DNA from 3 places in the Hydrogenophaga sp. LT287 genome. Region 3 is predicted to be linked to each of the others. Evidence: predicted binding sites of a transcription regulator. Region 3 holds the regulator's gene; each other region holds the start of a gene.
What was found. Region 3 encodes FNR, which switches genes on or off when oxygen is low (the NO sensors DNR and NnrR bind a similar motif). Its sites were predicted from a motif close to TTGATNNNNATCAA; they were not measured.

Region 1: the regulator FNR is predicted to act here: its motif matches at 2,242-2,255, upstream of AC0GNR_RS13875 (DUF2189 domain-containing protein).
Region 2: the regulator FNR is predicted to act here: its motif matches at 2,243-2,256, upstream of ubiM (5-demethoxyubiquinol-8 5-hydroxylase UbiM).

Annotation. Positions count from the first base shown of each region.
Region 1 covers NZ_JBVPZC010000019.1:40,981-44,997, reverse strand. Annotated here, with positions in the region: gene nusA (transcription termination factor NusA) at 1-218, opposite strand, end outside; gene rimP (ribosome maturation factor RimP) at 295-885, opposite strand; gene AC0GNR_RS13880 (DUF2788 domain-containing protein) at 1,148-1,369, opposite strand; gene AC0GNR_RS13875 (DUF2189 domain-containing protein) at 1,373-2,173, opposite strand; gene AC0GNR_RS13870 (ABC transporter ATP-binding protein) at 2,364-3,992, opposite strand; gene AC0GNR_RS13865 (ABC transporter permease) at 3,989-4,017, opposite strand, start outside.
Region 2 covers NZ_JBVPZC010000023.1:42,452-46,468, reverse strand. Annotated here, with positions in the region: gene AC0GNR_RS15025 (histone deacetylase family protein) at 1-712, opposite strand, end outside; gene ubiM (5-demethoxyubiquinol-8 5-hydroxylase UbiM) at 989-2,206, opposite strand; gene AC0GNR_RS15015 (Spy/CpxP family protein refolding chaperone) at 2,317-2,934, opposite strand; gene cueR (Cu(I)-responsive transcriptional regulator) at 3,122-3,574, opposite strand; gene AC0GNR_RS15005 (heavy-metal-associated domain-containing protein) at 3,571-3,768, opposite strand; gene AC0GNR_RS15000 (heavy metal translocating P-type ATPase) at 3,905-4,017, shown strand, end outside.
Region 3 covers NZ_JBVPZC010000018.1:53,272-57,288, reverse strand. Annotated here, with positions in the region: gene AC0GNR_RS13620 (sulfite exporter TauE/SafE family protein) at 1-245, opposite strand, end outside; gene hemN (oxygen-independent coproporphyrinogen III oxidase) at 320-1,699, opposite strand; gene fnr (fumarate/nitrate reduction transcriptional regulator Fnr) at 1,882-2,601, shown strand; gene AC0GNR_RS13605 (hypothetical protein) at 2,711-3,004, opposite strand; gene AC0GNR_RS13600 (hypothetical protein) at 3,086-3,382, opposite strand; gene ccoG (cytochrome c oxidase accessory protein CcoG) at 3,426-4,017, opposite strand, start outside.

The DNA.
Region 1 (4,017 bases), on a different contig from region 3:
TTTTGCAGACCGGCTTCATCGGGCACGACCAACCAGCGGCGGAAGGTCTCGTAGGAGCCGTCGTCCGGGTTCATGGCCACGCGGATGTCCACGTCGCCTTTGTAGAGTTTCTTGGTGGCCGAGGCCAGCGCCAGCTCCACCGCACCGAGCACCACGTCGCGTTCGACGTTCTTCTCGCGGGAGATGGCATCAATCAGCATCAACATTTCGCGGTTCATTTACTCGCCCACCTTTCCGGATATCTTTTTCAGAATCAACACAATTATTCGCATTCGTTTGCGCGCGGCGCACCAGTCATTCGGCGTCAGCGACACCTGGAGCCTGTCGACCCTTGAAACTCACAATAGGCGCCAGCCGTGCCTGCTGGACATCGTCCAAGGTGAACACCAGCGCCTGCAGCGGTGGCGGTACACGCTTCTTGCTGACGCGCACACCCGGCTTCACCTCAGGGGCATCGCTCCAGACCACTTGCCACTGCACGCCGTCTTCAGCACGTTCGAGCGTGCCGCGAAATTTTTTCCGGTTGGCCGACACATCGGAGGCGGTAACGCCAATCGGCGCCTTCAAGGTGAGATCCACCACGTGACCTTCAAACCTGATGTAGTCGATTTCACGCTTGAGCGGTCGATCGATACCCGGCGAACCCACCTCAAGGCGGCGGTATTCCAGCCCCTCCACCTCCAGCAAGTACTGAAGCTGGCGGGTGATTTTTTCACAATCTTCCACGGTCACAAAGCGCTCCACCGGAGCGGCTTCACCAGCCTGCGGCGCTTGCCAAGGCCAATCAATAGTCACGCGCAATAAACCACTGCCAGAGCGATCAAGCTCCACCAGGTCAAAACCCAGTCCAGTGACGGTTTGCTCTACGGTTTCTTGCCAAGCCATTGTGTGTGGTGTCTGCCCTAAGGGTTTGCGTGGGGGTAAAAGCGTTCGGCCAAAAAAAATGGGCCGGTAGTAACCCGCCCATTTGGTCGTGAAGCTCGCATTATAACCCGGTTAAGGGGTGATTTGCAAGTTGCGCGGCGTTCAAACAGGGGGCACTTCGCTGAACCCTGAGGGACGCAGCAGCGAGGCATGTTCCGCTACATGCAACGGGCGGCGTCATGCAAGCCGGATAGGCAATCGGGCGCAGGCCAGCGCGAACCGATCAGATGCCCAAGACCCACTGAATGAGGTTCTTGGCCATGAATCCCAACATGCCAAACGAGAGCACCAGAAACAGAATGAAGGTGCCGAACTTGCCGGCTTTGGATTCCCGCGCCAGATTTAACACGATGAACAGCATGTACAAAATAAAGGCACCCACACCGAAGGTGAGGCCGAATTGGGCGATTTGCCCTTCCGTGTAACCAAACAGGGTCGTTTCCATGGCTCAGCCTCCGCCAGTCGACTCGATGCCGCTGGGCAGAGAAACGGGTCTCATCGTGAGGTCGCAGTAAGCGTGCCAACTGGCATGGGCAATCAGCGGAATGACCACAACCAAGCCCAACAGCGCGGTGAACATGCCCACGCCCACCAACAGCCCGATCAGCACAGCCCAAAACGCCATGGGTGCCGGGTGATTGGCCACGGCACGCCAGCTCTCGGCCACCGCCATGCTGACGGGGACCGATGTGTCAACCAGCATGGGGATGGCCACCACGCTGGATGCAAACACCGGTGCGGCCAGCAGGGCACCCAGCAGCAACCAGGCCTCAAACAGGCCGATGTCACGCACCAGCACCACATGGCGCAGGAAATCGATGGGTTTGTGGATGGGCTCGGGCGACCACAGCGTGATCAAACCTGCCGAGGTGAGCACCCAGCCGGTGCCGGCCAGCCCGAGCAACAAACCGAATCGAACCAGGCGACCGTCGCCGGAGCGCCAGAGGGCGATCACTTCGGGCATGCCCACGCAACGCCCGCTGTTGCACGCCCGGCTCACGTGGTAAAGGCCGGTGGCCAGAATCGGCGCCACGATCAGGAAACCCGAAAAAGCACCGGCCAGCAGCCAGAACTGGTCGCGCGCGCCCCACAGCAGCAGCCAGCCGCCAGCGGCCAGCAGCAAACCGTGCCACAGACCTGGAGCAGGGTTGCGGCGCAAATCGGCCCACCCCAGCGCCAGCCAGCGCAAGGGTGAGCCCAGGGAAACGGGGACGGGCATGTTGGGCGCAGAAGAGGGGTGGTCGTTCATTCGAATTTCCATGGGGCACGGCAGCCGGGCGGAACCCGCTTTTATAGTGGTTCGGCGCAAACTGGGGGTTGATAAAAGTCAAGTATGACCGCACGCCGACACAAGCCTTGCGCAAGCGAGGCAGCGCCTGAAGGCGAGCAAGAACAACGCAGACCCAAACGAGCGGATGCCAGCACGCGCACCCGGCAGCTCAAGCGGCGGCTTGAACCAGCGTACGTGTGTAGGGATGGGCGGGCTGCTGAAGAACCTGTTGCACCAAACCGTGCTCCACCACCTGGCCATCTTTCATGACGAGCACGTCATGGGCCATGGCGCGAATCACGTCCACGTCGTGCGTGATCAGCAAATAGCTCAGCCCGCGCTCGCGCTGCAGGCGCTGCAGCAGGGCGAGCACCTGTTTTTGCACCGTCACGTCCAACGCGCTGGTGGGTTCGTCCAGCACCAGCACTTGCGGGCCCACGATCAGCGCTCGGGCAATGGCCAACCGCTGGCGCTGCCCGCCTGAAAACTCGTGCGGGTAGCGCTGCAACCAGTCGCCGGCCTGGGTGGGGTCTTGCACCAGACCCACTTCGGCCAGTGCGGCCACCACGCGCTGGCGCCGCTGCTCTTGCCGCAGTTCCGGCTCGTGAACCAGCAGGCCTTCGCCCACGATCTGTTCGATGGTCATGCGGGGTGAGAGCGATGAAAACGGGTCTTGGAACACCACCTGGATGCGCTGGCGCAGCGACCGGCTTTGGCCTGTCCTCTGCGCCTCGGCCCAATCGGTACCCGTGACTTGCAGGCTGCCCTGGTGCGGCAGCAGGCCGAGTGCTGCCAGTGCCAGGGTGGATTTGCCCGAGCCAGACTCTCCCATGACGCCCAGCGTTTGACCCGGTGCCAAGTCCAGGTCAGCGCCCTGCACTGCCACATAGGCGCCTTTTTTGAACCAGCCTTTGATGCCCGGCAGCGGCACGGGATAGCTCACCCGCATCTGCCGGGCCTGCAACACCGGGGGTGCAGCAGATACGACGGCGGCTTCCACCACATCGCGTTCCGGCCTGCTGGCGAGCAACATCTGGGTGTAGGGGTGTTGCGGCGCGGCAAACACGTCGGCGACAGCGCCCTGCTCCACCAACAGCCCGCGCTCCATCACCGCCACCCGATCGGCAAAGCGCCGAACCAGGTTCAAGTCGTGCGTGATCAGCAGCACGGCCATGCCGTGCTGGCGCTGCAAGTCGGCCAACAGATCCAGAATCTGGCCGCGCAGGCTCACGTCGAGCGCCGTGGTGGGCTCGTCGGCCAGCAGCAGCTTGGGTTGGCTCGCCAGCGCCATGGCGATCATGGCGCGCTGGCGCTGGCCGCCGCTGAGCTGGTGGGGATAAGCGCCAGCGCGGCGAGCCGGTTCGGGAATGCCGGTGGAAGCCAGCAGTTCCACCGTGCCGGCCAACGCCTGGCGCGGCGTAAAACCTTTTTTAAGTTGCAGCACCTCGCCGATCTGGTCGCCCACGGTGTAAAGCGGGTTGAGCGCCGTCATGGGTTCCTGGAAGATGATGGCCACCTCGTCGCCACGCACACCGCGCAACTGGTGTTCACTCATCTGCAGCAGGTCGCGCCCCTGCAGCAAAGCAGAGCCGCTGACTTGCGCGTTGTGCACCAGGCGCAGAAGCGAAAGCGCCGACACGGTTTTGCCCGACCCAGACTCTCCCACCAAGGCCAGCTTTTCACCCGCCGCAATGGAAAAGTCGATGTTTCGCACCACCGCGTGTCCACCGAAGGCCACGCTCAAACCGGTGACCTGCAGCAGGGGCTCTTTGGCGGCCGGGCTTGAGCGCTCCGTCATTTATCGGCCTTTCGAGGGTCCAGTG
Region 2 (4,017 bases), on a different contig from region 3:
TGCCCATGTCGTCTTCGCGGTGCGCGTCAAAGCCGGCCGATATGTAGATCAGCTCGGGGGCAAAGGCGTCGAGTGCGGGGATCCAGTGTTCGGTGACGGCTTCGCGAAAAGCGTCGCTGCCCGATCGGCTGGGCAGACCGACGTTGACCATGTTGTCGCCGGTGGCGGTTTCGCCGTTGAACGGGTACAGGCCTTTTTCAAAGATGGAGCACATCAGCACGCGCTCGTCGCCTCGAAAAATGTCTTCGCTGCCGTTGCCGTGGTGCACGTCAAAGTCGATCAGAGCCACGCGTTGCACACCGTGTGCGTTGAGCGCGTGGCGAATGCCCACGGCCACGTTGTTGAAAAAACAGAAGCCCATGGCGGCCGAGCGTTCGGCGTGGTGGCCGGGCGGGCGCACGCAGCAAAAGGCGGTGGGCGCGTCGCCGGCCAGCACCAGGTCGGTGGCTTGCACGGCGGCGCCGGCGGCGCGCAGGGCGGCCGTGAGTGTGTGGGGACACATGTTGGTGTCCGGGTCGACCGCGTGCAGGCCTTCGGAGGGTGAAGCGTTGAAGATTTCACTGACGTAGAGCGAAGCATGTGCACGCGCCAATTGCTCCTGGGTGGCCAGGGGCGCGTCGTACGGGATCATGTAGTCCAGCAAGCCCTTGACCAGCAGGTGGTCGTTGATGGCGCCCAGGCGGTCGGGGCATTCGGGGTGGTGTGGGCCCATGTCGTGGCGGGCGCAGTCGGCGTGGGTGATGTAGGCGGACAGCAAGTCGGGTCTCCTCGGCTTTGGTACGGGTGGTGATCGGGCGGTGTTCCCGCAGGCATCGGACGTGCCTGTGCAGGGTGAATTTGCCAATCTAGACCCGAATGCTGACGGCTGCCTTGATGCAGCGCAACATGCACGTGGCGTGCCTCTGGACGGGGCGAACCTGTTCGAGCAGGCGGCTGATGCTCAGCGGCCGGTTGGGGTGTTGAAGCACCTGCCGCTGATGGGTTGTTTTTAATGCAGTCCGGTCAGGCTGGCTGCTACCGCACGTTTGAATGGGGTGAACCGCTCACCCAAACCCACCAGGGCCTGGCGCACGAAGCGGGCGGGTGCTTCTTCGCGGGTGTAGAGCTGGGCCAGTGCGTGGGTGGCCAGGTACAGGCCGCGGCTGGCACGCTGGTGGGTGCGTTGGTAGCGTTCCAGCAGGGCGGGCGAGGCGATGTCCTGGCCTTGCTGGTGCGCCTGGATGAGCAGTTGCGCCAGGGTGTCGATGCTGCGCAGGCCCAGGTTGAAACCGTGGGCGGTAACGGGGTGCATGCCCACGGCGGCGTCGCCCACCGCAGCAAAGCGCTGTGCCACCAGGCGGCGCGCCCACACGCCCACCAGCGGGTAGGCGTGGCGGGTGCTGCACAGGCGCATGGCGCCCAGCTGGTGGCCAAAGCGCTCGGCCATGGCGGTGTTGAATGGGGCTTCGGGCAGGTCCAGCAGCGGTTGCAAGGCTTGGCTGGGCAGGGTGAGCACCACCGACGAACGTGGCAGGCCCGTCTGCGGGCAGGGGTTCATGGGCAGCAGGGCCAGCGTCTGGCCGTGGTCAAACCATTCCCACGCGGTTTCATGGTGGGATTGTTCGTGCGTCATGTTGCACACCAGCATGGTGCGGCCGTAGTCGTGCAGGTCGGCCGGTATGCCCATGGCGCGGCGGGTGCTGGAATGGCGGCTGTCGGCGGCCACGGCCAGCCGTGCGCTCAGGGTGGTGCCGCTGGCCAGGGTGATGTGGGCACCCTGGGCGTTGGTGTGGATGTGCGTGACCTGTTGCTCGCTGTACAGGGTGGGGGGCGTGCCCGGTGTGTCACCGTCCGTGGCCAGGGCCGCTTCAAAGGCGGCGCGGCGGATGTGGTGGTTGGCCACCAGGTGGCCCAGCTCGGGTTTGGGGCTGAGCCTGTGGCTGATGTGCATGCGCGACTGGCCGCGGCCCGCACCGCCGTCGAGCACCAGCGCGTCGCGCAACGGGGCGATGTGGGTTTCGCCCAGGTGGTGCCACACGCCGAGCTGGCGCAGCAGCGCCGCGCTGTGCTGGGTGAGGGCAATTTCACGGCCGTCAAACGCCGGGTTTTGCAACGTGGCCACGCTGCTTTGCTCCACCAGGCCGACGTGCAAACCGCTGCCCCGCAAAGCTTGGGCGAGGCACAGCCCGGCGGGGCCGGCGCCGATGATGATGAGGTCAAAGTCCATGGCGGGGCAGCTTATCGGCAGGCTGCTGCGCGGGGCTTGATGTGCATCAAGCAAAACAGCCCCGGGGTGGCCGGGGCTGTTGGGCTGGGCATGCGTCTGGCGCCCTGGGTTCAGCTTTGTTTGAGCATGCCGGCTTCACAGCCCATGCCACCCATGCCTTTGTGGTCACCGTGCATGCCATGGTGGCCGCCTTTGCCACCCATGCGGTGTTCACCCTTCATGCCGGCGCGCTGCATGCCGCCGTGCGCCTGGGTGTCAAACACTTTTTGCTGTTCGGGCGTGAGCGCGGCGTAGAAACTTTTGGTGGCGTCGATGCGCTTGGCCATCTGTGCGTCGCGCTCGGCTTTCAGGGCTTGCATTTTGTCCAGGCGCTCAGGCGTGGTCAGCTTGGACCAGTCTTCCCGCGCACCGGCCTTCATGGCGCGGGGCTCGTGCGCGGTGCGGGCCACAAAGGCGTTCCAGGCAGGTTCTTGCTCGGCGCTGAGCTTCAGCTCGGCCTTCAGCTTGGCCTGGCGCTCGGCGTGGTATTGCTGCATGCGCTCCATGCGCTGGGCATGGCGTTGGCTCATGTCGGGCTTGCCAGCTTCGGTGGTGGCCTGTGCCATGTGCTGTGCGTGTGTGCCGTGCGGCATGCCACCCATGCCTTGTGCAATGGCGGTGGCCGATATGCCCACAAAAGCGGTGGCCAGTGCGGCGGCGATGAGGCCTTTTTTGGAAATCAGTTTCATGGTGTTCACTCCTGAGTCGGTGGTTGAAAGACGTTCCTGAAACCGCAGCGGGTGTGTGTTTCTGGAATGGGTTCAGTGTGCGAGCACCGTGTATCGGCTCGGTGACCTATTGAGTCGCTTCTGTAAAGTTTTGTTCCGAAGACCCCATGGGTCTTGATCCCGTTTCCGGGTTGAACCTTGCGCCAGATCAAGGATGGCTCAGGTCGTCCAGGATGGGGCAGCCGGGTCGCCCGTCGCCAGGGCACAGGTGCAGCAGACCGTCCAGGCTGCGCTGCATGGCCTGCAGCGCTTCGATGCGCTGGCTCAGTTCGTCGCGGTGTTTTTGGGCAATGCGTTTCACGCTGGCGCTGCTGCGCCGGCGGTTGTGCCACAGGCTCACCAGCTCGGCAATGGCGTCCAGGCCAAAGCCCATGTCGCGCGAGCGGCGGATGAAGCGCAGCGTGTGCACATCGGCCAGGCTGTACTGGCGGTAGTTGCTGTCGGTGCGGTTGACGGTGCCCAGCAGGCCGAGCGATTCGTAGTGGCGCAGCATCTTGGGCGAAATGCCGCTGAGCCGCGCCGCCGTGCCAATGTTGACCGGCCAGGCGTTGACCGCGTCGAGCGACGGATCGGCTTCGCTGGCGTGGCTGCAGGCTTTCATGCCGCGACCGTGTAGCCTTCTTCGCGGATCGCTTCGGCCACCGTTTCGCGGGGCTGTTCGGTGTCCACTTCAACCCGGTTCTGGCTGCGGTCGATGCTGACGACGGCTTGGGGGTCGAGCAGCTTGATAGCGGTGGTCACGGCTTTTTCACAATGGCCGCAGGTCATGCCTTGCACGGAAAAGATCTGGTTCATGGTGGGTTCCAATGGTGTTGGTTAGGGGTGAGCCTATGTTCAAGCTTGACACCGTGTCAAGGTCAAGTCTGATGCAGAAAACAAGATACACCTTGTCGCTTGACCTTCCCACCGGGGTAAAGCTTATGCTGCTGGCATGACAAGTTTGAATGTACCGAACCAAGCCACTGGCCACGCCCAACAGACCGACCCCACCGCTTCGAGCCAGATCGATCTGGGCATCGGGGGCATGACCTGTGCCTCGTGCGT
Region 3 (4,017 bases):
TGGAACATGGTCCACACAGGGCGCAGCACCGCGGTGTTGGTGCCCAACCAGGCCAGGCCTTGCACCGAGCCGGCGGCAAAGGCGCCGAAGAGTGCGTAGCCCAGCATGCGGCTGAACTGGAAGGTCCACAGCGCGCGGGTGCTGCGCTCACCCGCCGCACGGCTGATGCCCGCGCAAGCCGCGCCGCACATGGCCACGCAGTGGGGCCCGCCCGCGAGGCCCATGAACAGGGCCGTGATCGCCATTGAAGTCTGCATAAGTCACTGTAGCGCAGGCCGGGCACGGGCAACGCCTGCGCCCGCGGTATCCCGCTGAACGCTCAGATGATTTTCGAAAAACGCGCCCGGTCCAGGTCAACCTGCAGGTTCTTGTCAAACACCATAGCGATGGCACGCACGAGAAACCAACCTGTAGTCGTGACCTCGACGCCCGTGTCATCCATGGTGACCAACCCGCTCTCTACAAAGCCGGACAACACTTCCAGCTCACGCGCGAAGTAGGACTTGAAATCGATCAGGTGGCCGAGCTCGATGGATTCGTATTGCAACTGGCCTTGGCACATGAGCGACATGATGACGGAGCGTCGCAACAGGTCATCCCGCGTCAACGCCAGGCCGCGCACGATGGGCAGACGCCCCTGGTCCAACGCGTCGTAGTACTCGTCGAGCGTTTTGGCGTTCTGGCTGTAGGTGGCGCCAATGCGTCCGATGGCCGAAACGCCCAGAGCGATCAAATCGCAATCGGGCTGGGTGCTGTAGCCCTGAAAGTTGCGGTGCAGACGACCTTGGCGCTTGGCCACGGCCAGTGCATCGGTGGGCAAAGCAAAGTGGTCCATGCCCACATACACATACCCCGCGTCCATGAACGCGTCCAGCGAGGCCGACAGCATGGCCAGCTTGTCGCCGCCGCTGGGCAGTTCGGCAGAGATGATGCGGCGCTGTGGCTTGAACCGCGAAGGCAGATGGGCGTAGGCATACAGCGCAATGCGGTCCGGACGCAACTCGTTGACCTGGGCCAAGGTGCGCGCAAAAGATTCCGGGGTTTGCAGGGGCAAACCGTAGATGAGGTCCACATTGACCGACTCAAACCCGATCTTGCGGGCGGTTTCCACCAGGGCAAAAACCTGTTCAGCGGGTTGCACCCGGTGCACCGCTTTTTGCACCGCCGGATCGAAATCCTGCACACCAAAGCTCAAGCGGTTGAAGCCCAGTCTGGCCAACGTCTGCAACCGCTGGTCGGTCACCGTGCGAGGGTCCACTTCAATCGAATACTCACCACCCGGCACCAGCGTGAAATTGCGCCGGATCATCGACATCAGGTCTTCCAGCTCGGCATCGGACAGAAAAGTGGGGGTACCGCCGCCCAGGTGCAGCTGCGACACGCTGTGACCTTGCCCGAAGTGCTGCACCTGCAGCTCCACCTCACGAGACAGATAGCGCAGGTATTCGGCTGCACGTTCGTGGTGCTTCGTGATCACCTTGTTGCAGGCGCAGTAGTAGCAGACCGACTCACAAAACGGAATGTGCACATACAGCGACAGCGGCAGCGCCATGGAACCCACTCGGCGCTGCTCCAGCGCTTGTATATAGTCTTGCTCCGCGAAAGCTTCGACGAATCGGTCTGCCGTCGGGTACGAGGTGTAACGAGGCCCAGGAATGTCGAATCGCTTGAGCAACTCGTTGGAAATAGCATGACTCACAAACAGTTCTCCAGTTCTGAGGGCTGAATGTGCCGCATGAGCGCGCCAGCGCCTTTGATCTTGATCAAGGCCTCGGTCGGACCGGGGGTTGTCCCCAGGATTGCCCCCAGACTCCAGACCGGCCTTTTCTCGACAGTGCTCGGGCCGATGCGTTAAGCTAACCCCGCAATCCTGGAAAAATTATGGACATTCAAAGCATCAAAGTCGCCTGCTCAAGCTGCAACCTGCGGGAGTTGTGCCTGCCCATGGGTCTGAACAGCGAAGAGATAGACAAGCTCGACGCGGTGATTTCCACACGCCGCCGCATCAAGCGCGGCTCCGCGCTCTTCAACACGGGCGACAAGTTCACGTCGCTATTTGCCGTTCGTTCTGGTTTTTTTAAAACCTGCGTTACTACCGCAGACGGCCGTGACCAGGTGACCGGCTTTCAGATGACGGGAGAAATCATTGGCCTGGACGGCATCGTCAGCGACCACCACTCGTGCGACGCGATTGCACTGGAGGACGCCGAGGTGTGCGTGATGCCTTTTGACCAGGTGGAAGAGCTCTCACGCGAATTCACCACCCTGCAACACCACGTCCACAAGATCATGAGCCGCGAGATCGTGCGCGACCACTCGGTGATGCTGCTGCTGGGCAGCATGCGCGCCGAAGAACGGCTGGCGGCTTTCTTGCTCAATCTGGTCCAGCGGCTTCATGCCCGCGGGTTCTCACAGTCCGAGCTGATTTTGCGCATGACCCGCGAAGAGATCGGCAGCTACCTGGGTATGAAGCTCGAAACGGTGAGCCGCACTTTCTCCAAGTTCGTTGACGACGGCATTATCGAAGTGAAACAGCGCTATGTTCACATCAAGAGCACCGAAGGGCTCAAGCAGATCGTGAATCCGCAAACTTGCCGCTGAATCCACCGCGACACACAACGAAAACCTGGGCGAATGCCCAACAAAAAAACCCCGGACAGGCGCATACGCCTCTCCGGGGTTTTTGTTGGCGCTGAAGGCGCTAGCCGTTTCAGCCGCAGCGACCGTTCTTGGCGCAGTCGGTTGGTCGCTCGTCTGCGGGTATCGGGCAACGGTTCACCTCAAATGGCGACATGGCGAGCAAAGTTGTCAAGGCGCTGGAAACCATGGTTGCACCCCAGAACACAAAGAACGCGAGGGTGTAAACCGCTTCCCGCGACAGGGCCAGAGGAGAGCCAAACCAATGCAGATCGCTGGGATCGACAAAAGCAAACACCACCATTTCCAGCACCGCGGCCACCAAAAAAGCAGGCCATGCTATCCACATCAAACGCTGTGTCCACATCGGTGCGGCTCCTCTTCCATATCTGGTTTTGTTAAAGCGACAAGCACCCGGGTACAGCTGCACCGGTAGCCAGGCTGGCCATTATTTTTCAGAGGGCACCAAAGGTGAAGCCGCATGGTTTCGACCCTGATTGGCTGGCTGCACAGCCATCAGCGCATCGATCCTTGCTTGCCCCTCCAGTGCCAGTGCCGCCCTGCGCTCTCGCTCGTAGACCTCCTTGTCAAGCACCGGATCCTGGTCCATCGACGAAATGACCACCATGGTGCTGGTCGCTATCACCCCACACAACAGAAGAGCCGGCACGAACACCACATGTGGAATTCTCCACCAGGGGGTATTTTCATGGCTTGGGGGCTGGGTCAAGGGCGCGTTGCTCATGTTGTAGCTCCGAAATGGGAATGTCAAATGGCGCTGAATGTCGTCAGCGCGGGACCAGGAAGGCAGCTTTCTCGGAAACCTCGACTGGCTCGTCACCAACCGAGCGGATGCTGAACTGGATGGGGTGCGAGCCCGGGTTTGCAGCATCCGGCGGTATCTGAACCCGAATCACGGCCGAGCGGACCTCAGTGGGCAACACCTCGACTTTGTTTTCCGAAGCAATGGTGACACCCGACAGGCCGGACACCGTGATGACGTAGCGCTGTGTGGATTCGGTGGCGTTCATGATTTGCAGCCGGAAGACGTTTTCAATGCGTCCTTGCTCCACCATGCGGGCCAATGCGCCCCGGTCGCGGATCACGTCCACCTTGAGCGGCTTGCGCATGAACAAGCTGACCATCACAGCCAGGGTGATGGCCAGCAGGATACCGGTGTACACCAGCACCCTGGGTCTGAACGCTCGCTTGATCATTTGAGCCGTGGTCCAGCCCTGAGCAACCCCATTCTCGGTGGAGTACTTGATCAAGCCGCGCGGATAACCCACCTTGTCCATGACCTCGTCACACACGTCAATACAGGCACCGCAGCCGATGCATTCGTATTGCAGACCCTTGCGAATGTCGATACCGGTGGGG